DNA from 2 places in the Micromonospora sp. CNZ285 genome. Region 1 is predicted to be linked to the other one. Evidence: riboswitches for the same ligand, from Rfam matches in the RefSeq annotation. Region 1 holds a riboswitch; the other holds the start of a gene.

What was found. A riboswitch is a leader RNA that binds a small molecule or an ion and turns the genes downstream of it on or off. The one in region 1 is predicted to bind cyclic di-AMP.
Region 2: it holds a riboswitch for cyclic di-AMP, as region 1 does, so the genes downstream of both, CLT75_RS27025 (VldE C-terminal domain-containing protein) here and CLT75_RS02005 (C39 family peptidase) in region 1, are expected to answer to the same signal.

What each region holds. Positions count from the first base shown of each region.
Region 1 covers NZ_SPQD01000001.1:415,784-423,257, forward strand. The annotation lists partial or broken gene CLT75_RS01980 (alpha-ketoglutarate-dependent dioxygenase AlkB) at 1-29, opposite strand, end outside; gene CLT75_RS01985 (polysaccharide pyruvyl transferase family protein) at 70-1,395, opposite strand; gene CLT75_RS01990 (acyltransferase family protein) at 1,551-2,768, shown strand; gene CLT75_RS01995 (hypothetical protein) at 2,849-3,193, shown strand; gene CLT75_RS02000 (hypothetical protein) at 3,348-4,112, shown strand; cyclic di-AMP (ydaO/yuaA leader) riboswitch at 4,421-4,563, shown strand; gene CLT75_RS02005 (C39 family peptidase) at 4,755-5,609, shown strand; gene CLT75_RS02010 (alpha/beta fold hydrolase) at 5,881-6,627, shown strand; gene CLT75_RS02015 (CDP-glycerol glycerophosphotransferase family protein) at 6,666-7,474, opposite strand, start outside.
Region 2 covers NZ_SPQD01000001.1:5,871,432-5,878,905, forward strand. The annotation lists gene CLT75_RS27015 (helix-turn-helix transcriptional regulator) at 1-194, opposite strand, end outside; gene CLT75_RS27020 (carbonic anhydrase) at 351-1,004, shown strand; gene CLT75_RS27025 (VldE C-terminal domain-containing protein) at 1,062-2,090, opposite strand; cyclic di-AMP (ydaO/yuaA leader) riboswitch at 2,095-2,225, opposite strand; gene CLT75_RS27030 (YibE/F family protein) at 2,380-3,654, opposite strand; gene CLT75_RS27035 (SHOCT domain-containing protein) at 3,818-4,027, opposite strand; gene CLT75_RS27040 (metal-sensitive transcriptional regulator) at 4,154-4,453, opposite strand; gene CLT75_RS27045 (heavy-metal-associated domain-containing protein) at 4,534-4,740, shown strand; gene CLT75_RS27050 (hypothetical protein) at 4,777-5,757, shown strand; gene CLT75_RS27055 (heavy metal translocating P-type ATPase) at 5,775-7,474, shown strand, end outside.

The DNA.
Region 1 (7,474 bases):
AGCATCGAGGGCTGGTACGCGTCGGACACGCAGCCGATCGTACCCCGCTCTCGAACAGGCGTACGACGGTCAGCGTCGCAGCATCCGGCGGACCGTGCCCGGCACGGCCTGCTTGATCCGCTCCCGGAGCTGCTGCGAGCGCAGCGCGTCGATGGTGGCGGTGAGCTTGACGTTCTCGTCGCGCAGCCGCTCGATGCGGGTCAGCAGTTCGGCCGGCGGGGTGGCGGCGGCGGGCCGGACGGCCGGCGGGAACACCGTCTCGCCGACCTGCTTGTCGAAGCGCGCGGCGCTGTCGCCGTCGGCGAACGAGGTACCGAGGTCGTGCTTGCGCAGGAACGCGGTGATGGTCTCGAAGCGGGCCTTGTGGCCGTCGTTGAGCGACGTGTAGTCGGCCTCCGCGTAGAGGTCGGCGGCGTCGACGTCGGCCGGCACGTCCCGCATGATCCGGTGCGGGATGCCGAAGTAGCGGGCCAGTTCCAGGGTGCGCGAGTCGTGCGCGAACAGGTAGCCGGGCGTGCCGGCGACGAGCGCGGTGATGGTGCCGTGGATGCGGGTGCCGAACGCGAAGTCGTACCCGGACAGGTGCGACATCCAGGTCCACGGGTCGACGAACATGCGCACCTTGTCCTCGGCGAACAGCGGGTGCGAGGTGTGCAGCGGGATGTCGCTGCTCTGGCCACGGTGCTCGGGCGCATCGCCGTAGAGCAGGGTGCCGAGCGTGCGCAGGTCCTGCGGCACGTAGCAGAGGTTCGGGTAGCGCTCCTGGTGGTGGCGGACCACCGAGGCCATCGAGCGGACGTACGGGGAGATGGTGAGCGCGACCTTCGAGTCGGCGGTCAGCTCCGGGCGGCTCTTCTCCAGGTGGAACGTGTCGCCGTGCAGGAACATCGACGGGCAGCCGATCTGCTCCACGTCGGAGAAGCCCAGCGCGTTGAGGTAGCTCTCGGTCACCTCGCCGCGTACGCCGATGCTGTGCGACCGGTCCAGCACGGCCTTGCAGAACGCGCGGACCGGCTCGTCGATCGGCCGCAGGTACTCGCGGTCGCCGTCGACGTTCGTCTGCACGCCGACGCCGAGCACCACCACCGGGATCTTCAGCCGTTCGATCAGCCGGGTCAGCGGCGTCAGGCGGTGCACGAAGCTGCGCCGGAACGCGTTGGCGAGCGGTACGACGAACACGTCGTGCCGCTCGTTGATCTCGTCGGCGAGGCGCGGGTCGGCCGGGGTGCGGGTCGGTGTGATCTCGGCCGTGGAGGTGGCGAGCAGCTTGTGCGCGGCGTGGCTGAAGACCAGGTTGCCGCTGTTGTCCCCGATCCAGTTGCCGGCGAACGTCTCCTCGGGCGTGAGGACGTCGAACGGGCCCTTGCGGGCGCGGAGCAGGATCCGCTGGTGCATCCGGTTCGCTCACCTTCCGTACGGCACGGCGTGCGGGCGGGAGCCGGGTGGGTGCCCGCGCGTGCAGAACGGAAATCCTATCCGCCGTCCGAGCGGAGCCGAGCGGACGTCGGCTCGCCGGGAACGTCCCGGTTGCCCGGGGTAGGGTGCCCGGAATGACCAGCGCGCCGACCGTCACCCGTGCCCCGCGACTGCCGTCGCTGACCGGATTGCGGTGGGTGGCCGCGCTGCTGGTCTTCGGCTTCCACGCCGGAACGATGGGCATCGTCGCCGAGCCGCACCTGAAGCCCCTGGTCGACAAGGCGTTCAGCCTGGGCCTGTCCGGCGTCGAGTTCTTCTTCATCCTCAGCGGGTTCGTGCTGGTCTGGTCGTACCGGGACGGGGAGCGCGCGTGGACGTTCCTGCGCCGCCGGTTCGCCAAGATCTACCCGAACCACGTGGTGACGTTCGTCGCGGCGCTGGCCGTAGCGGCCTGGTTCGCCGACCCGGTCGTGCCGTGGGCCGCGATCGCCAACTTCTTCCTGGTCCAGGCGTGGATCCCGCTGGGCGGCTACTTCTACAGCGTCAACAACGTGAGCTGGTCGCTCTCCTGCGAGCTGGCCTTCTACCTGTGCCTGCCGCTCGTGGTGCCGTGGCTGCGCCGGGCCCGTACCGGCGTGCTGCGGACCGTGCTGGTCGCGGCGCCGCTGCTCATCCTGGCGCTGTGGCCCGGCCAGCAGCTCGTCCCGGAGGAGCAGCGGTGGTGGTTCACCCAGATCTTCCCGGTGACCCGGTCGCTGGAGTTCTGGATGGGCGTGGCCGCCGCCGAGCTGATGCGCCGGCACCGCTGGCGCGGCCCGAACCTCGCCGTCGCCACCGGTCTCTTCGTCACCACCTGGGTGGTCGCCGCGCTGTGGATCCCGGCCGAGTTCTGGGCGGCGCTGCTCGCTGTCGCGTACCTCCTGGTCATCGCCGCCGCGGCGGACGCCGACGTGCGCGGCCGGCCCACCCCCTGGCGGTCCCGGGCGATGGTCTGGCTCGGTGAGGTGTCGTTCGCCTTCTACCTGGTCCACGTGTTGGTCATGGTCACCGTGCTGCGGCTGACCGGGCACTGGGGGACCGGCCTGCCCGGGTGGCGCGGCCCGCTCGCGGTGCTGGGCTTCCTGGTGGTCACGCTCGCGCTGGCCGCCGCGCTGCACCGCTGGGTGGAGACACCGATGATGCGCCTGCTCGGCCCGTCCCGCCGGGGCCGCGCGGCGTCGCGCGCACCGGCCGTGCCGGCTCCGCGCAGGCCCGCCGAGGCCGCCGCCGCCCCGGCCGCCGACGGGGGCGCGGCCTCCGTCACCGGTCCGGCCGAGGACATCGAGTACGCCGGGCGGCGTCGCCCGGACTGACACGCGCACACGTCGGCCGGTCGATCCGCGACACGCCGTGCGGCGGTGCGTTCGTGGGGGTTCGGCGGTAATTTGTACCCGTGCTTCCGATCGCGCTCACCTGCCCCGTGTGGTGGGTGGCGCGCTGGACCGCCCGGATGCTCGCCAGTCTCGCCGTGGTCGTCGCCTGTTCGTTCGGCGCTGCCACGCTGCCGTCCGGTGTCGCCGCTGCCGCCCCGGCCCCGGCGGCCGCCGTCTCGGCGTACCCCATCGCGGGCGCCTCGACCACGGTGCGGCCGGAAGCCGACCGCGTGGCCGAGCGGCAGGCCGCTCCCGCCGGTGTCCCGGCGCCCGCGCCCCGGGCGGTCGCCCCGGCGGCGCCGCAGCCGGTCCCGGCCGGACGGGTCGCCGCACCGGCCGGCCCGCGGGCCCCGCCCGCCCGCTGACCCGCCCACGGGCCGCGCCCGTTCCCCGCACCCACCGCACGTCATCCCCGCACCCACCGCACGTCATCCCCGCACCCGCCCCCGGCGGCCACCGGCCCGCCCCGGCGAGATCGTGCGGGCCCTCCCGCCAGGTCCTTCCCGTGAGGTGCCGACCATGTCGCAGACCGCTCTGTACCACTTCCTCACCTCCGTGCCCGAGGCCGCCGCCATCTGGTCCTTCCTCCTGCTGCTCGCGCTGGGCCTGCTCGCCGCGCTCGTCGCCCGGCCCGAACGCGACCCCGCGCCGGAGGCCGCCCCCGAACCGGCCGACGCCGACGCCGTCCGCCGCGACGACCTGATCCGGTACGCCGAGGAGGTCGCGGTGGCCGCCGCCGGGGCCGCCCAGACGGCCCGTCGTCGCCGGGAGCGGTGGCTGGCCGCGCAGGACGAGGCGGACCGGGCCTGGACCGCGTACGACGAGGCGGACGCCGCCGCCCGCCGCCTCGCCGGCGCCGCCGCGCTGCCCGCCCCGCGCACGCCGCGTACCCCCGCCGAGTACGCGGCCCGGGAGCGCTGGCTGCACCACGCCGCCATGACGGCGCACTGGCGGGGCGACCTGACCGCCCGTCAGCTCGCCGACGTGCTGGCCCGCCGCAACGGGTGGGATCCGCGCCGGCACCCCGCCGAGCAGGAGATCGTGCTGGCCCGCACCGTCCGGGACGGGCGCCGGGCCGGATGGGAGAGCGCCGCCGCGCGGGAGCGGTCGGCCTGGCGGGGCGCGGAACTGGCCGCCGAGGCCGCCCGGACGCTCGCCGCCGAGGCCTACGCCGCCACTGCCGCGCTGCGGCCCGCCCCGGAGTACCGGAGCGCGACGGCGAGCGCCGTGCCGGTGCCCGCGACGGTCCGTAACGCCCGCTGGCGCCCGGCACGGGTCGGCTGAGACGGCCGTCTCGACCGAATCGTTACCCGGACCGTGGTGAGCCCGGTCACCCGGGCCGCCGAAACGGGCGCCGGGCGCAAAACGGGTCATCGAGTACCGCGATTGCCGGCCGGGTGCTCGCCGTCTGTCCGCTTTCCGCCGCCGGGCGCCGTCGAAACTGCTTGTCCCATTGAGCGAAGTCAGTAACCGGGTGTTCCGAAATCCGTTACCGCGGATCACGTTTACGCAGGTGGGAGCGCTTGGCAGGGGACATACCCACCGGTAGTGTCGGCGCGTCCGATGCGGTAATCGATCGCCGACGGCGACGCCGCACCGACCCGCCTAATCGTGTTCCACGAACCGGGGACCCATGAGCACCATCGGGGTGAATCCGCGAGCCCACGGCCCGCGGTAGGGCGTACTTCCCGCCCGAATCCGTCAGCTAACCCGGTCGGCGGCCACGGAAGGAGTACCCCTCGTGCCCACCCCTCGATCGTCCCCCGCCTCCACGGCGAAGCGGTGACCGCGCGCGCCTGACGCGCGACCGGCAACCGCCCCCTGGGCGCCCGGCATCACGGGCGTTCCCGATCCCCCGGCCACCCGGCCCCGCCAGCACGTGTGAGTTCCTCCGCGTGCCGGGCCGGCGTGTGCCGCTCACGCCCCGTGGAGGATTTCGTGAAGCACCACCTGAAGCGTCAGCTGCGACGGATCGTCACCGAACGCCCGTACCAGATCATCGCCGGATCGGCCGCCGCGCTCGTGCTGGCCGCCGGCGCCGGAACCGTCGCCACCGCCGGTGACGACGCCCCGGTCCAGGAGAACACCGCCGCGGTCGCCGACCTCGGCGCCGCCCGCCTCGGCGAGCAGCCCGCCAGCCGCAGCGAGGCCCGCATCGCCGTGCCGCAGGCGTCGTCCAGCGCCTCCGCCTCGCCCAGCGCGTCGCCGAGCGCCTCCCCGTCCGCGAAGGCCGCTGCCGACCCGGACACCACGCCCAAGGCCAAGCCGAAGCCGCCGTCGAGCAAGTCGCTCGACTACGACTACCAGGCGCAGATCAACTACTTCTACTGCGGCCCGGCCGCCGTGCGCAACGCGCTCAGCGCCGCCGGCATCGAGCGCAGCCAGGACGCGCTCGCCGGTCCTCTCGGCACCACCGAGATGGGCACCAACTCGGCCGAGGACACCACCCGTGTGCTCAACCAGCAGGTCAAGGGCAACCCGTACCGGACCCGCATGATTCCCGGCTCGGCCACCCCGGCCCAGATGGACCGTCTCCAGGCCGACGTGGTCGAGGCGATCAGCAACGGCCGCGGGGTCGTCGCGAACGTCGCCGGTACCGCCACCGACACCAACGGCGGCTGGCACTCGTTCCCGGGCGGCCACTACGTCGCGGTGGTCGGCTACAAGGACGACGGCCGGACCGTGCGGATCGCCGACTCGGCCGACCCGTCGCTGCCGTCGTACTGGGTCACCACGATCGACCTGGCGCACTGGATCGCCAGCCGCGGCTACTCCGCCTGACCGTCCCGCACACCCGAAGGCCGGCACCCCACCCCGGGGGGCCGGCCTTCCCCGTCCCCGCCCCGTCCCCGCCCCGCCCTCGCCCCGCCCGGCCTGGCGCGGCCCTCACCCGGCCCTGGCGCGCCGATCTTGGACTTGTGGCGCCCAGTATGCCCGGCTCGCCCGGTATGGAAGGTGCCACAACTCCAAGATCGACGGTGAGGGCGGGGCGGGGGGCGGGTCGGCGGGTTCGGTCTCGCGTGTCCGGGGCGGGCGGTGGCAGACTGCGCCAATGGGCGATGCGACGGGGACGCGGCACCTGATTCTCCTGCACGGCATGGGTGCCACCGGCGAGGTGTGGCTGCCCTGGGCGCCGCTGCTGGAGCGCCGCTGGCCCGGCCGCTGGCTCGCCCCCGACCTCGCCGGTCACGGCTGGTCGCCGCCGCTCGACGGCTACTCGTTCGAGGCTCTGGCCCAGCGCGTCGTCGACGGGCTCGGCCCGGTCCGGCTCGGCCCCGACGACCGGCTGGTGCTGCTCGGGCACTCGCTCGGCGGGGTGGTGGCGCTGGCGCTCGCGGCCCGGCAGCGCGGGCTTCCGGTCGACGCGGTGGTGGGGCTCGGCATCAAGGCGGTCTGGTCCCCGGCCGAACTGGCGAAGTCGGCGGAGCTGGCCGGCCGGCCGGTCACCTGGTTCGCCACCCGGGACGAGGCCGCCCGGCGCTACCTGCGCGTGTCCGGGCTCGCCGGGCTGTTCGCCCCGGACCATCCGGTGGTGGAGGCGGGACTGCGGCGGGAGGACGGCCGCTGGCGGCTCGCCATGGACCCGGCCGCGTTCGCGGTGGGGGAGCCACGGCTGCCGGCGCTGCTGGCCGCCACCGATGTGCCGGTGCTGCTGGCCCGGGGCGAGCTGGACCCGATGGTGACCGACGCGCAGCTCAAGGAACTGGGCGTGCCGGTGGCGACGCTGCCCGGGCTGGGCCACAACGCGCACGTGGAGGATCCGGAGGCGGTGCTCGCCCTGCTCGACCCGTACCTCTGAGCGGGGTGAGCCGGCCCGCGACGGGCCGGCTCGCGTCTCTAGCCGGCCGCGCGCGGCCCCGGGACCGCCCAGTCGGGTTCCAGCTCCCGGCGGGCGGCGGAGAGGAACGCCTCGGCGTACCCGTCGGCGGGGAAGTCGCCCAGGTAGCGCGTCCGCGCCGCCCAGCGCTGTGCCGCCTTCGGGTCGGCGTCCAGCAGGTCGGTGAGCACCTCGTCCACGTTGGACATGTCGCGCCGCAGCACGTAGCCGGACGCCGCGAGCGGGAACCGCTCGACGAAGTGCTCGCCGTCGGCGCCGGTGTCGGTGACCGCGTACGGCTTGCCGGAGTAGAGCCAGTCGGAGATGACCCCGGAGACGTCGGAGACCAGCGCGTCGGCCCGGTTGACGCACTCGGTGAGCGTCAGCTCGCGGGCCGCGGCGGCGCCCCACAGGTGCGGCCGGCCGGTCTTGGCCCGGTCGGCGGCGAGCAGCTCGGTGAGCCGGGCGAGCTGGCGGGCCGAGGCCGGGTTCTTGGCGGTGTACGGGTGGGCGCGCAGGATCACCGCGGCACCCCTGTCGATCAGCCGGCGGATCAGCGTCTCGGCCACCGGCAGCGAGCAGTAGTTGGCGTCCGCGTGGTGCCCGGTCCAGGTCGGGGTGTAGAGGACCGTCGGGTGCGCGGACGGGGCGACCGGCTCCCGGCGTACCTCGATGGCCTCGACCTGGGGGCGGCCGACCACGACGAACTTGTCGGCGGGGATCTCCACGCCGGCGCGGGCGTACCTGTCGATCGCGGCCTGCCCGGCCACGAAGATCTTGTCGAAGATGGCCGAGACCGGGTTGGCGCTCGGGGCCTTGTCGCTGTCGC
Region 2 (7,474 bases), 5.5 Mb from region 1:
AGGTAACCCCCGGCCTCCAGGTCGGCCACGATGGCCTGGGCCGCCCGCTCGGTCACGCCCACCTCGTCCGCCACGTCCCGCAGCCGGGCGGTGGGGTTGCGCGCGATCGCCAGCAGCACGTGGCCGTGGTTGGTGAGGAAGGTCCAGTTACGGCGGCTCCCGTCCTCAACTGGTGTGGTCGCCATGGTGGTCATGCTATGGCCACGTCCGCCACCTGCCGAATCGGCGCGGTCCGGGGCGGGAAAGTATGAAATGCGTATCACGAATCTTGACGGACCCCGAGGGGCGTGTGACCGTGGGTCGCGAGGCCGTTCGGCCTGGTGGTTCCCCAGGTAGACGAGGTGAGGGACATGACGCCGAGCACCCCGGAGCAGGCACTGACCGAGCTGCGAGCCGGTAATCACCGGTTCGTCACCGGCGTCCCGCAGCATCCGAATCAGGACGCCGGGCACCGGACGGCTGTGGCCGACGGCCAGCATCCGTTCGCGGTGATCGTCGGCTGCTCCGACTCGCGGCTCGCCGCCGAGATCATCTTCGACCGCGGTCTCGGTGACCTCTTCGTGGTGCGTACCGCCGGGCACACCGCCGGGCCGGAGGTGCTCGGCAGCGTCGAGTACGCCGTCACCGTGCTGGGCACGCCGCTCGTGGTGGTGCTCGGGCACGACTCGTGCGGCGCGGTCCAGGCCGCCCGGGAGGGGGTCCGGACCGGCGCCGCCCCGGCCGGGCACCTGGGCGCGGTGGTGGACGCGGTCTCGCCGAGCCTGCTGCGCGCCGCCCGCCAGGGCGTCGAGGACCTCGACGGCATCATCGACGTCCACATCGCGCAGACGGTGGAGACGCTGCTGGCCCGGTCCGCCGTGCTGGCCGAGCGGGTGGCCGCCGGGCGGTGCACGGTGGTGGGCATGTCGTACCGGCTCGCCGGTGGCGAGGTGCGGACCGTGGCGCAGGCCCCGGCCCCGCTGCCCGCCCCGGCCGCGCCCGCCGACCCGGCGCTGGCGAGCTGAACCGTACGGACGAGAAAAGGGGCCGCCCGAGGGCGGCCCCTTTTCGTGGTGTCCGGGTCAGAGCAGCGACATGTGGACGTGGTCGGTGTGGTTCGACGGTCCGCTGTACGAACTCCAGCCGGTGGCCGGGAACCAGATCTGCCGGTTCCAGATGACGTAGTAGATGCCCAGCCGGTCGGCGTTGCGGATGAGGAACGCGGCCACCTCGTTGCCGTACCGGCGGGTGTCGTTGTTGTGCCAGGGCGCGAAGCCGCTGTTCTGGAGCGACCAGTCGCACGCCTTGCCCTTGGGGTGCTCCCACGGCCCGCCGGGCCGGTAACAGCCCACGAAGCGCTTGAAGCCGGCGCGCCGGACCTCCTTGTACGCGTGCAGCGTGCGCGGCGTGACGCAGCCCGAGGTGGTCGGGTCGTCCTCGCTGCACGACTCGGCCTTCCACCCGCCGTCGGCGGTGCGGCCGGGGGCGATCTTGGCGACCGGTGAGGTGGCGGAGACCAGGCCGCCGGTGAAGCCGAGACCGCCGACGAGCTTCAGCGCGCGCTCGGCCTGCACCTTCTCGCGCTCCATCGCGTTCTTCTGCTTCTCCTGCTCGCGCACCTCGGCGTCGAGCGCGATCTTGGCCTGCTCGGCGCGGGTCTTGACCGCGTTGATGGCGGCCAGGCGCTGCGCGTTGAGGAGGTTCAGCTCGTCCAGGGCGTTGACCCGGCGGACGAACGAGTCGGGGGAGTTGCTCTCCAGCAGCATGGCCATCGCGCCCATCCGGCCGGTCCGGTAGGACTGGGCGGCGAGCTGGTTGACCTGCGGGCTGAGCGCGTCGAGTTCGGCCTGTGCCGTCTTCACCTCGGCCGCCAGCCGCCGCTGGCGGTCCTGGGACTTGGCGAGCTTCGCCTTGGCCTGGAGGAAGGCCCGGTTGGCGGAGTCGATCGCCTCGGTGATGAGCGGAGGTTCGCCGTCCTCCTCGTGGCCCGAGGGGCTGCCGGGGGCCGCCGCAGCGGGGGCCGCGGTCGCCGGGTTCGGGCCGGCCAGCACTGCCAGCGAGGCCAGCACGGCCACCACGGGTGTCAGCCAGCGGCGCAGGGGTGCCGTCACAGTGTTCCCTTCCGTCGGCCGCCGACCGGGTTAGCTGACGGGTTCGGGACGGAAGTGGCCCCTACCGCTGTCGCGGATTCACCCCATGTACCTGGTTCCCCGGTTCGCCCGTGAGCGATTGGGCGGCGGCACCGCTGGCGCCGGTGCGCGCCTTCGGCGGTGACCGGCAGCGAGGTTACCTGACAGCACTCGTGAGGATCTACGTCCGGAAGCCGACCAATAGCGAGATTTCGCCGTGGCACACCGTGACCAGCGTCGCGTTTGAATTCGATGGTCACGCTGCGGAGTGTCACCATGCGGCCTCCGTACTCCTTCCGCCGCCGAGGGCCTCCAGCGCGTCGTCCCGTTCGGCCGGCGGCGGGGGCGCGGCGGGCGCCGGCTCCGCGCCGGGCGAGCGCCGCCCGGCGGTGGTCACGATCGCGGCCAGTCCGGTCGTCAGCGGTACGGCGGCGATCAGGCCGAGTGTCGCCACCGCGCTGCGGACGATCTCCTGGGCGAGGAACTCACTGGTGAGGATCTCGCTCACCGGGCGGGAGTCGGCGACCAGCAGGAGCAGCAGCGGCAGCGAGGCGCCCGCGTACGCCAGCACGATGGTGTTGACGGTGGACGCGATGTGGGCCCGGCCGACCCGGGTCGCCGCCCGGTAGAGCTGCCGCCGGGACAGTCCGGGGTTGGCGTGCGCCAGTTCGGTGACGGTGGCCGCCTGGGTGACTGTGACGTCGTCCAGCACGCCCAGCGAGCCGATGATGATGCCGGCCAGCAGCAGGCCGTGCAGGTCCACGTCGCCCTGGAACATGGACAGCGTGGTGGCGTCCTCGCTGCCGAAGCCGGTCAGGTGGGTGGCGGACGTGGCGAGTAGGCCGAGCACGCCGGTGACCACCAGGCTGCCGAGCGTGCCGAGCACCGCGACCGACGTCTGCGCGGTGATCCCGTGGGTCAGGTAGAGCACCACGAACATGATCAACGCGGCGCCCACGATCGCCACGAGCAGCGGCGGCTGGCCGGCGCCGATGCCCGGCAGCACGAAGCCCAGGAGGATGGCGAAGCTGGCCACCAGTCCGCCGAGCGCGGCGAGCCCGCGCCACCGGCCGAACGCCACGATCGCGGCGGCGAACAGCACCATCAGCCAGATCAGCGGCGTACCGCGCTGGTGTTCGGCGATGTTGTAGGACTTCACCGCCGGGTCGGCCGGGTCGGTCAGCTCGACCAGGACGACCTCGTCGCCGACCGCGACCCGGGGCGCGCCCGGCCCGGCCGGGATCGGCGTCTCGACCTGCCGGCCCGCGTCCGGGCCCTGCTCGGCGGTGACGGTCACGGTGCCGCAGGGGCCACCCCCGCCCTCCGGGGCCTCGGGCGTCGGTGGGCAGGGCTCGGTGACCACCCGGGTCACCGTGCCGTGGTAGCGGGGGACGTCAGCGCCGCCGACCGGCTCCCGGTCCTGCCCGGGCCAGAGCACCAGCGCCGCGATCACGGTGAGCGCGAACAGCGGCACCACCACGGCGACGAGCAGCCGCCGTACGCCCGGCGGCGCGGCGGGTGCGGGGCGGGTGTGGTCGGCACCCATGACGTCTCTCCCAACGGTCGCGGCGACGCCTGGTCCGCCGGACCGGTCTGGTCACCCGGCCGGCGCGGACGTGTCGACCACGTCCGGGTCGTCGCCCGGCCATGGTAGGCAGCCCGGCCGGCCGCTCCCGCACACCGTGGCCGGTGACGCGCGCCCCGCGCGGTCAGGCCAGGCCGGCCCGGCGCCGCCGGTACTCGTCCTCGTCGATCTCACCGCGGGCGTACCGCTCGTCCAGGATGCGCCGGGCCGTCGTCGGGCCCAGGTACTGCGGGCCGGTCCATCGCACGGCCGCCCAGACGAGCCCCGCCAGCACGGCGAGCACCAGCAGGGACCAGATCCACATCCAGCCCATCATCGGGCTCTGCCACATCATCGGGCCGCCCTCCGTCCGTCACCGCGGGTCCGCCGGACCGGCCTGCCCGCCACTTCGACGGTACGTCCGCCCGGTCGCGTCGGCACGGGTCGATGTGCCCTGGTCGGAGGGGTCGGAGGTCCCTGCTCAGCCGCGCTTCATCAGGCGGCCGACGGCGGCCATCATCTCGGTCGCCATCTCGTCGGCCCGGCCCTCGGCGGCGCCCTCGTGCATGCAGTGCCGGGCGTGGCCGTCGAGCAGGCCCAGGCCGACCTTGTCCAGCGCCGCCTGGATGGCCGAGATCTGGGTCAGCACGTCGATGCAGTAACGGTCGTCCTCGACCATCTTCTCGATGCCACGGACCTGGCCCTCGATCCGGCGGAGCCGGGCGAGGAGTTGGTCCTTGCTGGCGGTGTAGCCCCGGGTCGGGCTGGACGGCGCGGTCATGAAACCGAGGATAGCGTACCCCTCGGGGGTATGCTAACGTTCCGAACGTACCCCAGGGGGGTATCAGATCGGAGGGCGAGATGGAGACCACCTACCAGGTGAACGGCATGACCTGCGGGCACTGCGTCAACTCGGTGAGCACCGAGCTGAGCGCACTTCCGGGCGTCACCGACGTCCAGGTCGACCTGGCCGGCGGCCGGGTCACCGTCACCAGTCAGAACCCGCTGGACGTGGACGCGGTCCGCGCGGCGGTCGACGAGGCCGGTTACGACCTCGTCGGTGCGTGACGGGTCCGGCGGACCCGCGACAACCGAGGAGACACCATGAACACGGCGACGAAGCTCAGCGGCTTCGCGCTCGGCCTCGTGGCGGTGTTCGGAGCGGCGTACGGGATCGGCAACCTGGCCGATCCCGTCGCCCCGGCCGCCGAGACCCGACACGACGACAGCGACAGCGACCACGGGGCCGGCGACACCGGCCACGGTGACGAGAGCCAGGCGGGCGGCGCCTCCGCGCACCTACCCGGCGGGCTGCTCGTCTCCGAGCGCGGCTACACGTTCCAGCCCGCCGACGCCCCGGCCGGGCAGTTCGCCTTCCGGATCACCGGCCCGGACGGCACGCCGGTCACCCGCTTCGAGGTGGCCCACGACAAGCGCATGCACCTGATCGTCGCCCGCCGGGACCTGTCCGGGTTCCGGCACGTCCACCCGGAGATGGCCGGCGACGGCACCTGGCGGGTCGCCTCACCGCTCGGCGGCCCCGGCGTCTGGCGGGCGTTCGCCGACTTCACCCCCGAAGGCGGCGAGCCGCTGACGCTCGGCCTGGACGTCACGGTCCCCGGCGAACTGACCGCCCGGCCGCTGCCGGCGCCGGCGACCAGCACCACCGTCGACGGCTACACGGTCACCCTGACCGGCACGCCGGAGCCGGGCCGGACCAGCCGGCTCACGCTCTCCGTCAGCCGCGACGGGCGGCCGGTCACCGACCTTGCGCCCTACCTCGGCGCGTACGGGCACCTGGTGGCGCTGCGGCAGGGCGACCTGGCGTACCTGCACGTGCACCCGGAGGGCACGCCCGGCGACGGGCGCACACCTGCCGGTCCAGCGATCACGTTCGCCGCCGAGGTGCCCTCGGCCGGGGCGTACCGTCTCTACCTGGACTTCCGGCACGGCGACGCGGTGCACACCGCCGAGTTCACCGTCCTCGCCGGCGACCGGACCGCGCCGCCGCCCGCCGCGCCGGCATCCACCACCGCACCGACCCCGGACGCCGGACACGGCACCCCGGGGCACGGGCACAGTTGAGCGCCGGAGGTGCCGCGATGACTGCCACGGGAAAGGCGCTGCCCACCGCGCCGAACCTGATCGAACTGGCGATCGGCGGGATGACCTGCGCGTCCTGCGCCGCCCGGATCGAGAAGAAGCTCAACCGGATGGACGGCGTCGAGGCGACGGTGAACTACGCCACCGAGAAGGCCACCGTCCGGTACGCCGACGACATCGCGCCGGCCGACCTGATCGCCACCGTCGAGAAGACCGGCTACACCGCAGTGGTTCCGCCGCCGCCCGAGCAGGCGGAGGCGGCAGCGGCCGGGGAGCCGGTGGACGAGCTGCGCACCGCGCGTACCCGGCTCTGGGTCTCCGCCGTGCTCACCCTGCCGGTGATCGTGCTCGCCATGGTTCCGGCCTGGCAGTTCGACTACTGGCAGTGGGCCTCGCTCACCCTGGCCGCCCCGGTGGTGGTCTGGGGCGGGCTGCCGTTCCACCGCGCCGCGCTGATCAACCTGCGGCACGGCGCGGCGACCATGGACACGCTCGTGTCGCTCGGCACGCTGGCCGCGTTCGGCTGGTCGCTCTGGGCGCTGTTCCTCGGCGACGCCGGCATGCCCGGGATGAAGCACCCGTTCAGCCTCGACATCACCCGCGGCGACGGCGCCGGCAACATCTACCTGGAGGCCGCCGCCGGGGTGACCGTGTTCATCCTGGCCGGGCGGTACTTCGAGGCGCGCTCCAAGCGCACCGCCGGGTCGGCGCTGCGCGCCCTGCTCGAACTCGGCGCCAAGGACGTGGCGGTGCTGCGCGACGGGCAGGAGACCCGCATCCCGGTCGGCCGGCTCGCGGTCGGCGACCGGTTCGTGGTCCGGCCCGGCGAGAAGATCGCCACCGACGGTGTGGTCGAGGAGGGCACGTCCGCGGTCGACGCCAGCATGCTGACCGGCGAGTCGGTGCCGGTCGAGGTGGGCCAGGGCGACGCGGTGGTCGGCGCCACGGTAAACGCCGGCGGCCGGCTGGTGGTCCGCGCCACCCGGGTCGGCGGGGACACCCAGCTCGCCCAGATGGCGCGACTCGTGGAGCAGGCACAGACCGGCAAGGCGGCGGTGCAGCGGCTCGCCGACCGGATCTCCGGCGTCTTCGTGCCGATCGTGATCGCGCTGGCCGCCGGCACGCTCGGCTGGTGGCTCGGCACCGGCTCCGGGCCGACCGCCGCGTTCACCGCCGCGGTGGCCGTCCTGATCATCGCCTGCCCGTGCGCGCTCGGCCTGGCCACCCCGACCGCGCTGCTCGTCGGCACCGGGCGAGGCGCGCAGCTCGGCGTGCTGATCAAGGGGCCGGAGGTGCTGGAGTCCACCCGCCGGGTCGACACCGTGGTGCTGGACAAGACCGGCACCGTCACCACCGGCCGGATGGCGCTGGCCGAGGTGCTGCCCGCCGACGGCGAGGACGCCGACGAACTGCTCCGGGTGGCCGGCGCGCTGGAGGCCGCCTCCGAGCACCCGATCGCGCGGGCCGTCGCCGAGGCCGCGGCCGAGGCCGGACCGCTGCCGCCGGTCGGCGAGTTCGCCAACGCCGAGGGGCTGGGCGTGACCGGCACCGTCGACGGCCGGACCGTGGTGGTCGGCCGGGCCCGGCTGCTGCGGGAGCGGGGTCTCGACGTACCCGAGGAGGTCGTGCGGGCCGCGACCGGCGCGGAGGCCGCCGGGCGGACGGCGATCCTGGCCGGCTGGGGCGGGCGCGCCCGGGG